DNA from 2 places in the Peribacillus sp. NPDC097895 genome. Region 1 is predicted to be linked to the other one. Evidence: riboswitches for the same ligand, from Rfam matches in the RefSeq annotation. Region 1 holds a riboswitch; the other holds the start of a gene.
The links. Region 1 has a riboswitch for S-adenosylmethionine ahead of metK (methionine adenosyltransferase). Riboswitches for the same ligand answer to the same signal wherever they lie in the genome.
Positions count from the first base shown of each region.

Region 2: it holds a riboswitch for S-adenosylmethionine, as region 1 does, so the genes downstream of both, ACQKMH_RS14395 (methionine ABC transporter ATP-binding protein) here and metK (methionine adenosyltransferase) in region 1, are expected to answer to the same signal.

Region 1 covers NZ_JBNNSH010000005.1:223,526-226,952, reverse strand. Annotated here, with positions in the region: gene pckA (phosphoenolpyruvate carboxykinase (ATP)) at 1-1,287, opposite strand, end outside; SAM riboswitch class I at 1,702-1,865, shown strand; gene metK (methionine adenosyltransferase) at 2,029-3,222, shown strand; gene ACQKMH_RS22215 (gamma carbonic anhydrase family protein) at 3,399-3,427, opposite strand, start outside.
Region 2 covers NZ_JBNNSH010000002.1:620,753-624,179, reverse strand. Annotated here, with positions in the region: gene ACQKMH_RS14405 (MetQ/NlpA family ABC transporter substrate-binding protein) at 1-431, opposite strand, end outside; gene ACQKMH_RS14400 (methionine ABC transporter permease) at 480-1,148, opposite strand; gene ACQKMH_RS14395 (methionine ABC transporter ATP-binding protein) at 1,135-2,151, opposite strand; SAM riboswitch class I at 2,220-2,326, opposite strand; gene ACQKMH_RS14390 (MBL fold metallo-hydrolase) at 2,582-3,406, shown strand.

The sequences.
Region 1 (3,427 bases):
GGTCCATCCAGTGTTGACAAGGTATACTTTTGAATTGTGCTCGTCAATTTTATCACCAAGCATTTCAGCATAACGTTGAGCAGGTAGCGGTAAGAATGGTGAACCGAAGCAAGTCGAGAATGTAGCTTCCGGTGAAGTTACCCCTCTTTCAGTACCAGCCAATTTACTAGTGTATCCACTTAGGAAATGGAACATTGCTTGTTCTTTGGAAAGCTTGCTGATTGGAGGCAGTACGCCTGAAGCATCAGCTGTTAAGAAAATGATTGTATTAGGGTGTCCTGCGATACTTGGGCTCACGATGTTATCAATCGCTTGCATTTGGTATGCAGCACGAGTGTTTTCGGTTAGTGAACTATCATCGTAGTTTGCCTCACGTGTTTCAGGATCCACAACTACGTTTTCCAATACGGCACCGAAACGGATGGCATCGAAAATTTGCGGTTCTTTTTCGCGAGAAAGGTTGATTGTTTTTGCATAGCAGCCGCCTTCGATGTTGAATACACCATTAGAAGACCAGCCGTGCTCGTCATCACCAATCAGTTTACGATTAGTGTCTGCAGATAAAGTTGTTTTACCAGTACCAGACAGCCCGAAGAATAAAGCGACATCCCCTTCACGTCCTACGTTAGCAGAGCAATGCATTGGAAGGATTCCTGCCTCTGGAAGTAGGTAGTTCATGATTGAGAAGATCGATTTTTTCATTTCTCCGGCATATTCCGTTCCGCCAATCAGGATGGTACGGCGTTCAAATGAAACGATGATGAAAGTTTCGGATTTCGTTCCGTCCACTTCTGGGTCCGCTTTGAAATTAGGTGCCGAAAGAATTGTGAATTCTGCTTCGTGACCTCTTAGCTCCTCTTCGTTCGGACGAATGAACAAAGTATGGGCGAAAAGATTATGCCAAGCATATTCATTAACAACACGAATTGGAAGACGTGATGATTCATCTGCACCAGCGAAACCTTTGAAAACAAAAAGCTCTTCTTTTGCTTTTAGGTAATCAACTACTTTATTATATAGTTTATTGAACACATCTTCAGAAATTGGCTGGTTCACTGAACCCCAATCGACTTTATCTTTAACGGATGCTTCTTCCACGATATATTTATCTTTAGGTGACCGACCAGTATATTTGCCTGTTTCAGCTTTTACTGCGCCGGTTGATGTTAATACTCCTTCATGTCTGCTTAATACTTTTTCGACCAATTGAGGTACTGAAAGTTGAGTGTACACATTGTTTCCTGCTAATAATTGGTGTAACTCATTAGAAACATCTACAGAATTCATATATGAGGTACCTTCCTTTGTTTAAGTTTTTATATTACAATTAGTATAACACATTCATTTAAATAGTCTATACTATTTATTTTGTTTTGTGATAAATTTCAGCTGATTCGTTCATCATTTTAAACCGGTAAAATCGGCAGGAACCGAGTCAATATTATCGCATATACTTTAAAGTAAGTAAATTTTCCTTTTATTAAATAGGAAGTAATTAAGCATAGTATTTCAAATAATACGGAAGTTATGAATTAATGGGAATTTTCAACATTTATATTGGCGTTTTTTAATTGAAATCCTTTAAGGACGTTGATTCAGCACGGTTTTTACGTGAACACTGTTTGGGAGGGAATTGTTCTTTTAAGAAAAAGCATTGACAAATTCCGACCAAGTACGATAATATCTTAAATTGTACGGATTCTCTTATCCCGAGTTGGTGGAGGGACAGGCCCTTTGAAACCCAGCAACCTGCCATATTGAACTTGACTCCAAGATCGATCGCCGAAAATAAAGCGATGGTTCTTCAAGGAATAGTGGTGATGGTGCTAACCTGAGCAAGGTAAAAAACCCTTGAACGATAAGAGTGAAAGGATAGAAGACAGAATGTTAAACCTTTCCTCATTTGCCAGGGAAGGTTTTTGTGTTTTTTAAAGTAATTCTGTGTCTATAGTTGAAACTAATGAGGGAAACGAGTTCCGTAAAAAATCAGGCTTATGCCTACAACATACTAACTTCCAAGGAGGAAATATGATGTCAAAGAAACGTCTATTTACTTCTGAATCTGTTACAGAGGGCCATCCGGACAAGATTTGTGATCAGATTTCAGATTCCATTTTAGATGCTATCCTTGCTAAGGATGCAAATGCACGTGTAGCGTGTGAAACAAGTGTAACAACAGGTCTTGTACTTGTTGCTGGTGAAATTACAACATCCGCTTACGTGGATATTCCGCGTATCGTTCGTGATACGATTGCAGGAATTGGCTACACACGTGCGAAATACGGTTTCGATGCTGAAACTTGTGCTGTATTGAGTTCCATCGATGAGCAGTCTGCCGATATCGCAGCTGGTGTCGATAAAGCTCTTGAAGCTCGTGAAGGAAACATGTCAGAGGAAGAAATCGATGCAATCGGTGCAGGGGACCAAGGTCTTATGTTCGGATTCGCTTGTAATGAAACGGAGGAGCTTATGCCGCTTCCGATTTCATTGTCACATAAACTTTCATTCCGCTTGGCTCAAGTTCGTAAAGACGAAACGCTTGCTTACTTACGCCCTGATGGTAAAACACAGGTAACTGTGGAGTATGATGAGAACAACCGTCCTGTTCGTGTAGATACAATCGTCATTTCTACACAACATGATGCAGAAGTTACGCTTGAGCAAATTCAAGCCGATTTAAAAGAACATGTCATTAAAGCAGTTGTTCCAGCTGAATTGATCGATGCTGAAACGAAGTACTTCATCAACCCGACTGGCCGTTTCGTAATTGGCGGACCTCAAGGGGATGCTGGTCTTACTGGACGTAAAATCATCGTTGATACGTACGGCGGATATGCTCGCCACGGCGGCGGTGCATTCTCTGGTAAGGATGCTACGAAAGTTGACCGTTCTGCGGCATATGCTGCTCGTTACGTTGCGAAAAACATCGTGGCAGCTGGCCTTGCTGACAAAGCGGAAGTACAATTGGCTTACGCAATTGGTGTTGCAGAGCCTGTATCCATTTCGATTGATACATTTGGAACTGGTACAGTTAGCGAAGAAGTGCTTGTTGACCTAGTTCGCGCTAACTTCGACCTTCGTCCAGCTGGAATCATCAAAATGCTCGATCTTCGTCGCCCAATCTACAAACAAACAGCTGCTTACGGACACTTTGGCCGTACAGATGTTGATCTGCCATGGGAACGCACAGATAAAGCAGAATCGTTAAAAGCACAAGCATAATTCATAAAAGTAAAGGTGCCTCGCATTAGCGGGGCACCTTTTTTTATGGATTAATTTCGCCTGAAGAGGGAATAATTCAAGAAATCCCATTTTGAGATTTAAGTAAATACTTGTGATGGAGCGTTAACATGAATCTCGGCTGTTTACTCGTAAGTTTCGGGCTAATATTCGTTAACTTATTTTATTCGCTCTGCATTTTTATAGT
Region 2 (3,427 bases), on a different contig from region 1:
AGGTTTACTGGATCATTAGGCACTGCCAGGGATGCACCGTCTTTAATTTCTTTCAGTGTTTTATATTTGTTTGAGTATATCCCCATTGGTGCTGTAGGAACTATGATAAGGTCAGAAAGCTCTAAATCATTTTCTTTAGCGAAGTTATCCATATACACTTTATGCTGGAATAGGTTGGCATCGATCGAGTTGTTGCCAAGTGACTTATTCGGCTGGATATAGTCGGTGAATTCAACGATTTCTATTTTGTACCCGAGATCTTCCAAACCTGGTTTGATGGCTTCTTTAACCATGTCGGCGTAGGGCCCGGTAGTCGCCCCAATCTTCAATTCTTTTTTGTCTTCTGTTTTTGGTGATGCATCATCGCTTCCGCAAGCTGCCAAGCCAAGAGCGAGTGCACAGACTGATAATAATGAAGCTATTTTCTTCAAATGAAATTCCTCCTGAAATGTATTGAATCATTGAAAAAATGAGTGATTCTATCGTTTGTTCACTAAGTATGAAGCTTTGTCACCGACCATTTGAATGATTTGTACAAGGCAGATCAACACGACGATTGTCGTGATCATGACTGTGTTGTCATAACGGTAATATCCGTACCGGATGGCCAGATCCCCGATTCCCCCTCCGCCGATTGTCCCTGCCATTGCTGAGTAACCGATAAGTGAAATGGTCGTTAATGTAAGCCCTTGAATGATTCCCGGTCTTGCCTCTGGAAGAAGTACATCCTTAATGATCATCCATGGAGTGGCACCCACGGCAATGGCAGCTTCAATCACTCCTTTGTCTATTTCACGCAATGCCGATTCAACGATCCTTGCAAAAAAAGGTATCGCGGATACGGATAGGGAAACAGATGCCGCTTTTGGCCCAATCGTTGATCCAGTTAGCAGATCCGTTAAAGGAAGAAGAGCCACCAAGAGAATGATGAAAGGGATTGAACGGACTATATTGACTGCAAAGCCGAGAGATCGATTCACGACGATATTTTCAAAAAATAAATTCCTGGTCGTCGTAAACAGTAACACGCCAAGTGGCAAACCGATAAGAAGGGCTATCGCAAGGGAAATGCCGACCATATAAATCGTTTCAATAAAGGCTTTATTAAGATCCGGTAAAATATTGACGATGGATTCAAGCAGTGACATGTTTTAACACCTCCACAGAGCTGGAACGACTCTTTATATATTCCAATGCCGAATGAATTTGTTCGGCTTCACCAATTAATTCAATGATCAAGATCCCAAATGGGATATCCTGAATATACTCAATCTTACCGTGCAAGATATTACCCTTTACTGAATGGGATTGGAGAGTATCCGAAAGAATCGATTCACCGGCGGTTTGCCCTTCGAATTGAATTTTGATGATCGTTCCTTTACTCTCTTCAACCAAATGTGAGGGAAGTTCGAAATCCAGGACACTGCTAATGAATTGCTTCGTTAACTCCTCTTTAGGCTGTGAAAAGATCTCATATACGGAACCCTCTTCTATTACGCGGCCATCCTGCATGACGGCTACTCGGTGGCATAGTTCTTTGACCACTTCCATTTCATGTGTAATCAGCACGATGGTGATCCCTAGCTCCCGACTTATCTTTTTTAATAACTGTAAAATCGCTTTAGTCGTTGTAGGATCCAGGGCTGAAGTCGCTTCATCACATAATAGTACAGTAGGGTCATTGGCTAGAGCGCGTGCGATGCCTACCCGTTGCTTCTGGCCACCGCTAAGCTGGGCCGGGTAGGCATCTTTTTTATCACTGAGCCCAACGATCTCCAAAAGTTCCAATACACGTAACCTGATGGCAGCCTTCGATTGGCGTGCAGCCTTCAACGCGAAAGCAACATTTTCAAAAACGGTTTTGGAACTGACCAAAGAAAAGTGTTGAAATATCATTCCGATTTTTTGACGTTGTTTACGAAGCTCTTTGCTTGATAAAGTGGTTAAGTCAATCCCGTCAATGATGATATTTCCTCCTGTCGGACGTTCAAGCAAATTCAAGCAGCGGAGTAATGAGCTTTTTCCGGCTCCGCTGTAGCCGACAATTCCGTACACTTCCCCTTTTTGAATGGTCAAAGATACGTTATCCACTCCGATAACTCGGTTTTTTTTCGAGATGTATTCCTTTCGGACCGAACGGATTTCAATCATGAACCTTCCCCCTTAAACATAAAAAAACTGTCTCCATTATTCTGAAAGAGGCAGCGAAATTATATCTCGTCTTATCTTTCAGAATGCAATCATTCTGCAGGAAGTGGCACCGTTCCCGATCGGGGCGGTTGCCGGACATCACAGGGCCTGATCCCTCCGTCACTCTTGATAAGTAAATTATTATTATTTTGGAATATTTCAAGTTTTTTAATATAATCTATATTATTTGTTAATTTATCCATTGTCAATCGATTCTGTAATTTTAGAATAATTTTTTTGCCTGACCAAATGGTTATGATGCCATTTTCATATCTTTCCTTCCAGGTGGATTATTCCATTATTTCCTTGTCAAATGTGTAAAGAGATAATACATTTATTGTAATAATGTGAAAAAGATAAACTATTTTTACAATGATGGGGGAGGCAATGCATGATAGAAATCAAGACGGTAAATGATGTGGTTTGTGTGCACGGGACTCCAAGTGGGATCAAATCGGGGATGAGTGTCTATGTCTTTGTAACGGATGGTCTATTGATTGATACGGGCGCACAGATATTGTTGGAAGAACTTATTCCATTCTATGAGACTGCCGATTTCGATTTAGTGGCCCTTACGCATTATCATGAGGACCATACGGGGGGAGCAGCCTGGATAAAGGAACATAAACAGGTCCCGATATTTATTCATCCGATGTCGGTCGATGTTTGTGCGAGGGATGCTGAATATCCTGAATATCGCAAAAAATTTTGGGGGAAGAGAGACGCATTTAAAGCTGAGCCGCTAGGGAAGACCATTCATTCCCGTACCCAAACGTGGGAGCCGATTTTTACTCCTGGTCATGCAAAAGACCATATGGTGTTTTTGAATCACAGTAATGGCATGCTCTTTTCAGGTGATCTTTTCGTAACACCAAAAACAAAGCTTGTCCTAAGGGAAGAGTCAGTCCCGGTCATCATCGATTCCATAAAAAGATTACTCCAATATGACTTTAAGGATGTTTTTTGCTGTCATGCGGGGCATGTTCCCGAAGGAAAGGAAATGTTTCGAAAAAAACTGGATTATTTGGAAAACCTACGTGGTGAAATTTTGCGTTTACATGATCAAGGACTGACCGTTCATGAAATACAGCAAGTCGTTTTACCGAATCGCTATCCCCTTATCGAGAGATCTGACCATGAATGGGATTCGGAGCATATCATTACATCGATTTTAAACGAAAATGTTTTGAGTGCGAGGGAGAATGGGACTATTTGAATGCTATCCGTTTAACTGTCC